One region of the Streptomyces sp. 5-10 genome, then DNA from elsewhere that is predicted to be linked to it. Evidence: riboswitches for the same ligand, from Rfam matches in the RefSeq annotation. Region 1 holds a riboswitch; the other holds the start of a gene.
The links. Region 1 has a riboswitch for cyclic di-AMP ahead of IEJ02_RS46275 (C40 family peptidase). Riboswitches for the same ligand answer to the same signal wherever they lie in the genome.
Positions count from the first base shown of each region.

Region 2: it holds a riboswitch for cyclic di-AMP, as region 1 does, so the genes downstream of both, IEJ02_RS42805 (LysM peptidoglycan-binding domain-containing protein) here and IEJ02_RS46275 (C40 family peptidase) in region 1, are expected to answer to the same signal.

Region 1 covers NZ_JACVYG010000098.1:5,473-10,800, forward strand. Annotated here, with positions in the region: gene pcrA (DNA helicase PcrA) at 1-2,179, opposite strand, end outside; cyclic di-AMP (ydaO/yuaA leader) riboswitch at 2,353-2,552, shown strand; gene IEJ02_RS46275 (C40 family peptidase) at 2,561-3,739, shown strand; gene IEJ02_RS46280 (L,D-transpeptidase) at 3,875-4,642, opposite strand; gene IEJ02_RS46285 (hypothetical protein) at 4,754-5,107, opposite strand.
Region 2 covers NZ_JACVYG010000070.1:15,119-20,446, forward strand. Annotated here, with positions in the region: gene eno (phosphopyruvate hydratase) at 1-1,024, opposite strand, end outside; gene IEJ02_RS42805 (LysM peptidoglycan-binding domain-containing protein) at 1,361-2,059, opposite strand; cyclic di-AMP (ydaO/yuaA leader) riboswitch at 2,066-2,233, opposite strand; gene IEJ02_RS42810 (transglycosylase family protein) at 2,488-3,402, opposite strand; gene IEJ02_RS42815 (cytochrome P450 family protein) at 3,676-4,953, opposite strand.

The DNA.
Region 1 (5,328 bases):
GCCCGGTGCGCCGCCAGCGCACGTACTGGTCCGGGATCTCCTCCAGGAAGCGGGACGGCGGGTTGTACGCGGGCTGTCCCCAGGCGCTGCGCATCGTCGAGCGGGTCAGATAGAGCCGCTCGCGGGCCCGGGTGATCCCCACATAGGCCAGCCGCCGCTCCTCCTCCAGCTCCTTGGTCTGGCCGAGCGCCCGCATATGCGGGAAGACGCCGTCCTCCATGCCGCTGAGGAAGACGACCGGGAACTCCAGGCCCTTCGCCGTGTGCAGGGTCATCAGCGTGATCACGCCGGAGCCCTCGGTGTCCTCGTCCGGGATCTGGTCGGAGTCGGCGACGAGCGCGACCTGTTCCAGGAAGTCCGCGAGGGTGCCGGGGTTCTCCTCGCCGCGGTCCTGCTCGAACTCCAGGGCCACGGCCGCGAGCTCCTGGAGGTTCTCGATCCGGGTCTCGTCCTGCGGATCGGTGGACGCCTGGAGCTCGGCCAGATAGCCGGTGCGCTCCAGCACCGCCTCCAGGACGGTGGCCGGGCCCGCCCCGGACTCCACGATGGTGTGCAGCTCCTCCATGAGCGTGTTGAACCGCTTGACGGCGTTGGCCGAGCGGGCCGCCATGCCGTACGCCTCGTCGACCCGGCGCAGCGCCTGCGGGAAGGTGATCTTCTCGCGCAGCGACAGCGCGTCGATCATGGCCTCCGCGCGCTCCCCGATGCCGCGCTTGGGCACGTTCAGGATCCGGCGGAGCGGGACGGAGTCCTCGGGGTTGGCCAGCACCCGCAGATAGGCGAGGACGTCCCGGACCTCCTTGCGCTCGTAGAAGCGCACACCGCCGACGACCTTGTACGGCAGCCCGACGCGGATGAAGACCTCTTCGAAGACACGGGACTGGGCGTTGGTGCGGTAGAAGACCGCCACGTCCCCGGCCTTGGCGTCGCCCGCGTCCGTCAGCCGGTCGATCTCGTCGGCGACGAACTGGGCCTCGTCGTGCTCGGTGTCGGCCACATAGCCGGTGATCTCGGTCCCGGCGCCGGCCTGCGTCCACAGGTTCTTCGGGCGGCGGTTCTCATTGCGCTCGATGACCGCGTTGGCCGCGCTGAGGATGGTCTGGGTCGAGCGGTAGTTCTGCTCGAGGAGGATCGTCCGCGCGGTGGGGTAGTCCTCCTCGAACTGGAGGATGTTACGGATCGTGGCGCCCCGGAAGGCGTAGATCGACTGGTCGGCGTCGCCCACCACGCACAGCTCGGCGGCCGTGGTCTCCTCGGTGTCGGTGCCCACCAGCTCGCGCACGAGTGTGTACTGCGCGTGGTTGGTGTCCTGGTACTCGTCCACCAGGACGTGCCGGAAGCGGCGGCGGTAGTGCTCGGCGACGTCCGGGAACGCCTGGAGCAGATTGACCGTGGTCATGATGATGTCGTCGAAGTCCAGCGCGTTGGCCTCGCGCAGCCGCGCCTGGTACATCACATACGCCTCGGCCAGCGTCTTCTCGAAACCGTCCGCCGCCTGCCCCGCGAAGGTCTCCTCGTCGATCAGCTCGTTCTTGAGGTTGGAGATCTTGGCACTGAAGGACTTCGGCGGGAACCGCTTGGGGTCGAGGTCCAGATCCCGGCAGACCAGCGACATCAGCCGCTTGGAGTCGGCCGCGTCGTAGATCGAGAACGACGAGGTGAAGCCCAGCTTCTTCGACTCCCGGCGCAGGATGCGAACGCAGGCGCTGTGGAAGGTGGACACCCACATGGCGTTGGCCCGCGGGCCGACGAGCTCCTCGACGCGCTCCTTCATCTCGCCCGCCGCCTTGTTGGTGAAGGTGATGGCGAGGATCTGGCCGGGGTGGGTGGAGCGGGCGCCGAGCAGATAGGCGATGCGGTGGGTGAGCACCCGGGTCTTGCCGGAGCCGGCGCCCGCGACGATCAGCAGCGGGGAGCCGGTGTGCTCCACGGCGGCCCTCTGCTGCTCGTTCAACCCCTCGAGCAGGGCGGACGGGTCCACGGCGGGGCGGGCCGCGCCGTCCCGGTAGTGGGCCTCCCGGGGCACGGGCGCGTCGAAATCGCCGCTGAAGAGGTGATGCGGCACATCCTCGGCACCGCCGTGGCCAGGGTGCGCCGAATCCTCGGGCGGCGGTGGCCGCTCCTCGTCCGAAGGAGGCCCGAGGTCCGCCAGGAAGCTGTCGTCAAAGAGGCTGCTCATCGCTCCCCGAGTCTAGGCCGCCCCACTGACAGCCGACGTCCGAACATCACGAAACGGTTTCGGGCAAAACGGCCACCAGTCTTCACAGGAGCCCCACGTGTTGGCTACCGTCCTGCGTCAGGCGGCCCGGAAGATCCGTCGGCGAACCACGTCGGCACGGGCGGCCTCCGCCGAGTCCGGTACCGCCGTGAGGCGCCCGGAGCCGGGGACCCGCCCTCCTAGCCCCCCTTCAGGGAGGAGGGGCCCACGCAACACCGGGGTGAATCGGCCCGACCGGTGTGGCACGCGAGTGCCGCCCGGACACGGCCGTAGGGCAACCTTCCGAACCGCCCGAACCCGACAGCTAACCCGGTAGGCGGTCCACGGAAGGAGTCGCCTCCCTTGGCGTCGCACCGCAAGCCGCGGAACCGCATACCCGCCCCGCTCACCGGTCACGGCCGCCGTACGGCCGTCGGGTTCACCACGGCCGCCCTCGCATCCGTCACCCTCCTCTCCCAGTCGGCCAACGCCGCGCCCACCGATCCCAAGCCGGCCGCCCAGTCGATCGAGAAGGTGAAAGAGAAGGTCGACACCCTCTACCACCAGGCGGAGGCCGCCACCCAGCGCTACAACGCCGCCAAGGAGCGCACCGACCAGCAGCGGGCCAAGGTCGACAAGCTGCTGGACTCCGTCGCCCAGCGCACCGAGAAGCTCAACGAGGCGCGGCGCATGCTCGGCCAGTACGCCGCCGCCCAGTACCGCGACGGCGGAATGGCCCGCTCCGCCGCGACCCTGCTGTTCTCCAACGATCCGCAGGACGTCTTCGACCAGTCGCATCTGATGGACCGGATGACCGGCCGGCAGAAGCAGGCCGTCGACGACTTCCAGAAGCAGCGGGCGCAGGCCGCCAAGGAGCGCGGTAAGGCCGGCGAGAGCCTTGCCTCGCTGACCGCGTCGCAGAAGCAGCTGAAGATCCAGAGGAAGACCGTCCAGGACAAGCTGACCGAGGCGCGGCGGCTGCTGGCGAATCTGACCGCCAAGGAGAAGGCGCGGCTGGCGGCGATCGAGAAGAAGAAGGCGGAAGAGGCCCGCCGTAAGGCCGCCGAGCTGGCCGAGAAGCAGCGGCAGGAGGCGGCCGCGCGCAAGAAGCGGCAGGAACAGCAGCAGGAGCAGCAGAACGCGGGTGGCTCCGGTTCGACGGCGCCCTCCACGCCCTCGGCCCCGGCGGGCAGCTCCAAGGCGGCCCAGGCCATCGCCTTCGCCAAGGCACAGCTCGGCAAGCCGTACGTCTGGGGCGCGACCGGGCCCAGCTCCTTCGACTGCTCGGGGCTGACGCAGGCGGCCTGGAAGTCCGCCGGGATCTCGCTGCCGCGCACCACCTGGGACCAGGTGAAGGCCGGTACGCGCGTCTCGACGTCCCAACTCCAGCCGGGCGATCTCGTCTTCTTCTACGACGACATCAGCCATGTCGGCCTCTATATCGGCGACGGGATGATGATCCACGCGCCGAAGCCGGGCGATGTGGTGAAGAAGGCGCCGATCACGGAGATGCCGATCTACGGGAGCGTGCGGCCCTCGTAGGCCCCCTGTCCTGACGTGCCGCCGCCCCGGGGCCCAGCCCGGGGCGGCGGCGCCGTCAGCTCCACAGCGGCGTCCTCAGCACCTCAGCGGCGCCGTCAGCGCCACAGCGGCGTCCTCAGCGACACCGCCATCGGCTCACGTGCCGGGCTTGCGCCCGTAGACGTACACGTCGTCGCCGTTCTTCAGCAGGCTCCAGTACTTCTTGGCGTCGCCCTTACGCATGTTGACGCAGCCGTGGGAGCCGGGCGGGGACCATACGCTGCCGGCGATCGAGTGAAACGCCTGGCCGCCGTCGAAGAACTGGCTGTAGGGCATGGCGACCTTGTAGAGCGTCGACCAGTGGTTGATGTCCCGCCAGTAGATCCTCTTCAGCCCGGTGCGGGTCTCGAAGCCGTTTCGCCCGGACCGCACCGGCACCGGCCCGTAGACCAGCCGGGAGCCGTCCTGGACCCAGCTCAGCTGCCGGGTGAGGTCCACGCAGGCGATGCGGCCCTTGTTGGTGGGGCACTTCTTCGCCGCGTTGGGATTGTGCCCGGCGGCCTTCTGGGCGCCGATGAGGTTCATCACGCCCGAGGTGATCGGGCCCGCGTAGCCGATCGTCGGGCTGATGCCGTGGTCGATCTGGAACTTCTGGATCGCGAGACAGTCCGCCCGCGACTGCCGCCCGTCCACGGGACGGCCCAGGAACCGCTCGGCCTGCTTCTGGTACGGCCCAGCGGTGGTCGTGCACGAGGACGCGGCCGTGCTCACCGGTGTCACCGTTCCGGCCGACCTGCCCAGCGGCCGTGCCTGCGCCTGCGCCGGACCGGCGACGGCGACCGCGAGCGGCACCGCCATCCCCGCCAGCCCCAGCGCCACACCCACGCGCCGCCTATGACGTCTGACTGCCCCCACTACCCCCATTGGCCACTCCTCTCGACTGCCTCGCTCTTTACTAAGACAGCTCGCGAGTGCAAACGGTTGCCTCGGGATCGTGTCGCAATTTCCTTGGGTTACCCCCAGAACATTCGTTCGTCAGGTCCACAGCACGGCGATGAAGATGTTTGCCGTTGTCAAGGCACCCACCGCGCCGAAGGCGGCCGACTCTACCTTCTCCTCGTCGCGCTTCACATACACCAGGCCGAGGATCACGACCAATAGCGCCAGCTTTACGCCGATTTTGACGGTGTTGACGCTGTTGTCGTCCGCCTGGTTGAGCCCGACCAGCGCCACACCGGTCACCAGCATGGTCAGCGCGCCGTGCAGCATCGCCGGGATCATCCGGGCCTCGCCCGCGCGCATGGCTTTGAGCTGCGAGAAGAAGCCGCCGAGCAGCGCGCCGATGCCGACGATGTGGAGGCCGACGAACACGTGAATGAGTACGTCCATGGCTCCGGAGACTAGCCGCGCACATATCATCACCCGGCACCCGGGTGGACCCCTATCGCCGCTTCGATCACGGCCGCCCCACACTGCCGACCACCCCACTCGCCGGGCGATCAGCAGCCGTCACGGAACCGATGAAATCCGTGCACTCCCGTTCAATCCCCCGCACGACCCCTCTTCCCGGCCTAGCTTCCTCCTCCAGGTGGCAGTCCGCTCCCGTCAAC
Region 2 (5,328 bases), on a different contig from region 1:
GCGAGCCGATCTGGTTGACCTTGACCAGCAGGGCGTTCGCGGTGTCGCTGTCGATGCCGCGGGACAGCCGCTCGGGGTTGGTGACGAAGAGGTCGTCGCCGACCAGCTGGACCTTGTCGCCGAGCTGCTCGGTGATGGTCTTCCAGCCGTCCCAGTCCTCCTCGTTCAGCGGGTCCTCGATGGAGACCAGCGGGTACGCGGCGACCAGCTCGGCGTAGTACGAGGTCATCTCGGCGGCGGAGCGGGACTGGCCCTCGAACTGGTAGGTGCCGTCCTTGTAGAACTCGGAGGCGGCGACGTCCAGCGCGAGCGCGATGTCCTGGCCCGGCTGGTAGCCGGCCTTCTTGATCGCCTCGACGATCAGGTCGAGGGCCTCGCGGTTGGAGCCGAGGTTCGGCGCGAAACCGCCCTCGTCGCCCAGGCCGGTGGACAGGCCGCGCTCCTTCAGCACGGACTTCAGGGTGTGGTAGACCTCGGCGCCCCAGCGCAGGGCCTCGGAGAAGGACTCCGCGCCCACGGGCGCGATCATGAACTCCTGGATGTCCACATTGGAGTCGGCGTGCGACCCGCCGTTGAGGATGTTCATCATCGGCACCGGCAGCAGATGGGCGTTCGGGCCGCCGAGGTAACGGAAGAGGGGGAGGTCGGACGCCTCGGAGGCGGCGTGCGCGACGGCGAGGGAGACGCCGAGGATCGCGTTGGCACCGAGCGAGGACTTGTCCGGGGTGGCGTCCAGGTCGAACATCGCCTGGTCGATCAGCCGCTGCTCGGTGGCGTCATAGCCGACCAGCTCGGGGCCGATCTGCTCGATCACGGCGAGGACGGCCTTCTCCACGCCCTTGCCGTTGTAGCGGTTCTTGTCGCCGTCACGGAGCTCGAGGGCCTCGAAGGCGCCGGTGGAGGCGCCGGACGGCACGGCGGCACGGCCGGTGCTGCCGTCGTCGAGGCCAACCTCGACCTCGACCGTGGGGTTGCCTCGCGAGTCGAGGATCTCGCGAGCTACGACGACGTCGATGGACGGCACGAGGTTCTCCTTCGTATGGGTCTGCGGTAGCAGCACGAGCCTAACGGGCCGGGAGGGCTGCGCCCCGCGTTCGCCCGCCCCACGAGACAGGGGCGTGACACAAAAAGCCAGATTCTGGATCAAAAATCCAGATTTCTTGTGCATTGGGAAAGCCCCGGCAGGGCGCGCCATAGTGGGCGGCACGCCCGGCCGGGGCTCGTTCTCGGGGCCGGCCTCAGGAGAGGTCCCTGGGGGGAGTCCTCAGGCCTGGGCCGTGTCCGTGGCCATGACCGAGGCCGAGGCCGTGGCCATGACCGAGGCCGAGGCCGTGGCCATGACCGAGGCCGTGGCCGTGGCTCAGCGGAGGTGCAGCTGCTGGCCCGGGAAGATCAGGTCGGCCTGCTCCACGATGTCCTTGTTCAGCTCGAAGAGCTTCTTCCAGCCGCCCTTGACGTCGTGGGCCTTGGCGATCTTGCCGAGGGTGTCGCCGGACTTGACCTTGTACTCGCCGTCACCCTTCTTGATCGGGCCACGGGTCTGCTGCCGCGCGGCGTGCTCGGGCGCGGTGTGCGGCTGTGCCTTGGGCTGCGCCTTCGGCTGGGCCGGCTGGGCGGCCGGGGCCGACTTGGTGGTCGCCGAGGACTGGCTCTGCGAGCCGGAGGGCGCGGACGGGGCGGACGGGCTGCCGCCGGAGGTCAGACCCTTGCCGCAGACCGGCCAGGCGCCCTTGCCCTGGCTGCCCAGGACCTTCTCGGCGATCTGGATCTGCTGGGCCTTGCTGGCCTTGTCCGCGGTGGAGGCGTAGGCCGTGCCGCCGTAGGCGGCCCAGGTGGAGCTCGAGAACTGCAGGCCGCCGTAGTAACCGTTGCCGGTGTTGATCGACCAGTTGCCACCGGACTCGCACTGCGCGACCTGGTCCCACTGCGAGGTGGTGGCCGCGGAGGCGGAGGTCGCCCCGATGAGCGGTGCCGCCACGGCGGCACCGGCGAGACCGGTGAGCGCGGCGATACGGGTGGCCTTGGAGGGGCGGCGGTGCTTCCCGTTGGACTTGAGCATTTTGGTTCGTTTCCTCACCGACGCCTACGAGGTGAGCTGTCGGGTTCGGACGTGAGTTGCCCGGCCGGTCACGATGGTCGCTCCCGGCTTCACCCCTAGCCGACGAGCCCGTTTCCACAGGCCATTCGGCACCTACCTTGGGTCCCCCGCTCCTGCCTTCGGCGCTGACGCGTCGGTTCCCCCCGACCGCCGGCAGGATTCGGCGTGACGATCGACGGTGCCCGCGGTGGCGAGCGGAAAGACGTTAAACACACCTTCCAAGAAGGTTCAAACACCCCAAGGGCAGTGAATGGGGCTGTAATTGATCTCACCCGGCCCACATCCGCGCAGGTGGGGCCGGGTGAGGAGGGATCGGACACGAGGTGCGGCCCGTAAAATGTGACGAGATGTATGTCTCACCGGGCCCAGATCGGGCAATTCCCCCCGAATCACTGCTCCCTGATGGTGAGGTCAAGTCGCTGACCAGGGATGATCAGATCGGGGTCGGTTCCGATGAGGTCCTCGTTGGATTCGTAGAGCTCTTTCCAACCCCGGGCCACATTCTGGTGCTCGGCGATCCCTGACAGGCTGTCACCGCGGCGAACAGTGTAAGCGTCGCCCGTGGCGCTCTCGTCGCGGTCCGACGCGCCGCGCGAGGCATGGCGCCCGGAGGGCCGTGCGCTCCCCGCGTCGCCGTCGTCGGCCCGCTCCCCGGCGTCCGGGTCGCCGCGGTGGCGGCCGGAGGGCGCGGGGTCGGCGGAGGGGTCCGCCGAGGGGTCCCTGGAGCCGTCCGACGCCGAGGGGGTGTCCGAGCCCGAGGGGCCGTCCGACGCCGGGTCGTCCGACGCGGAGCCGTCCAGACCGTCGGGGGACTTGGAGGTGTGGGGCGCCTCCGGGTCCTCGGCCGACCCGGAAGCGTCCGGCGCGTCCGGCTTGTCGGCGCTGCCGGACGTCCCCGAGCGGTCCGCGTCCGAGGAGGAGCCGTCCCGCCCCCGGTCCCCCAGGTCGCCCCCGTCACGGCCCGTCCCCGGGTCCGGGGTGGCCGTGCCGCCGGGGTCCACATCGGGGGCGCCGCCGCCGTCGGTGAGCCCGGCGCCCAGCGCACAGCTCGGCCAGGCGTCGGGGCCGCGGTCGCCGAGGATCGCCTCGGCGACGGATATCTGCTGGGAGCGGCTGGCGAGGTCGGGGCGCGGGGCGTACTCCGTGCCGCCGTACTTCTTCCACATGTCGAGGGTCAGCTGGAGCCCGCCGTAGAAGCCGTTGCCCTCGTTGGCGCTCCACATACCGCCGCTCTCGCACTCGGCGACGTGATCCCATGTGGTGGTCTGGGCGGCCTGTGCGCCGGCCGCCCCGAAGAGGGGCATGGCGAGGCCCGCTCCCGTGACCCCCGCCGCCACGATGATGGCCGGGGCCTGACGGGGGCGACGGTGTCGACCATTACCGGAACGCATGCGATTGACCTCTCTTATGGCGCTATCGCGCTACGGCGACAAGGTTCGCCGGTGAACATAGCGAGGGCACTCGATCATCACAAGGCGATGTATCCCAGGTCACGCCAAGGTCACACGGCTGATCATTCGTCACGTATGTCCGGCCGTACGGGCCTTGGGGGCCTCGGCCGCCCGTCTCCTCAGGTCTCAGCCGTCCGCGGAATTCCAGGTCACCGGGAGCGTGCGCAGCCCGCGCATGATGAGCCCGCCGCGCCACCGCAGATCGTCCGGATCCAGCGCGAGCCGCAGCCCGGGCAGCCGCCGCAGCAGGGTGGCGATCGCGGTCTGGGCCTCCAGCCGGGCCAGCGGGGCGCCCAGACAGTAATGGATGCCGTGGCCGTAGCCGAGGTGCTGGTTGTCCCGGCGGGTGAGATCGAGCACGTCCGGCTCCGCGAACCGCTCGGGGTCCCGGTCAGCCGCGGCGAGCACCACCAGCACCGGCTCCCCCTCGGCGATGCGCTGCCCGGCGAGGGTGAGCGGCTCGGTGGCGAACCGCCAGGTGGCGATCTCCACGGGTCCGTCGTAGCGGAGCAGTTCCTCGACCCCGGCGGCGAGCAGCCGCTCGTCCCCTTCTTCCAGGGCCCGCTGCATGAGGGCGCGCTGCTCCGGATGGCGCAGCAGCGCGTAGACGCCGTTGCCGATGAGATTGACGGTCGTCTCGAAGCCGGCGAAGAGAAGGATGAAGGCCATGGCCGCGGCCTCGTTCTCGGTGAGGTGCTCCCCGTGGTCGCTGGCCCGGATCAGCCCCGAGATCAGGTCCTCCCCGTCCTCTTCTTCCGCGCGCTCCGCGAGCTCCAGGCGCTTGCGGTGGATCAGCTCGCCCAGATACGCGCGGATCCTCTTCACGGCGCGGGCCACTCCGCCGCGCGGGCCCCCGCCGTGCCGGATCATCGCGCCCGCCCAGTCCCGGAAGTCGTCCTGATCCTCGCGCGGCACCCCGAGCAGATCGCAGATGGCGTAAATAGGGAGGGGGAAGGCGAACTCATGGATGAGGTCCGCCTCTCCCCTCTCTTCGAAGGCGTCGATGAGCTGATCGGTGAGGGTCCGCACCCGGGGGGCGAACGCGGCCACCCGGCGCGGGGTGAACGCCTTCGACACCAGCCGCCGCAGCCGGGTGTGGTCCGGAGGGTCGATATTGAGCAGATGTGTCATCAGATCGGCGCGCCGCTCCCCCGGGATGCCCACCTTGCCCTTGGCATGGGCCGCCGCGCTGTGCAGCTGGGGGTTCTTCGACAGCCGGGGATCGGCCAGCGCCCTCCTGGCGTCGGCGTAACGGGTCACCAGCCAGGCGTCCACACCACTGGGCAGCGTGGTCCGGTGCACCGGGGCGTGTTCGCGTAGCCAGGCGTACGCGGGGTAGGGATCGCTGGCGAACTCCCAGGTGAAGAGGGTGGGAGCGGAGCTGTCACGGGGCTGTTCCGACACCCCCCGACGATACCGGCGAGGGGCCACCCTCCCCCGGTCTGCCGGAAGTAACGGCAGACAAGAGGAATAAGGGAATAAGCAGAACAAAGAGAATAAGGGCGTCATGAAGGGGATGAACAGTTAGCGGAATTCCCCATTCATCTCCACACACCCTTCACCGCCCACACACAGCCCGGTCCGAATGCCCGGATATCTGATGGCTGGCGCCGCCGTTCGGCGGATGCCCGCGCCGCCCCGTTACGACCCCTCGGGAACCGCCCTGACGTCGGTCAACGCGGTGAACCAGGGGTGTGGCTGAAACGACGTCAGGTGAACGAATGAGACTGGGGCACATGCACGGGGCCCAGTGATACCGGTGATACGATCACCGCGCTT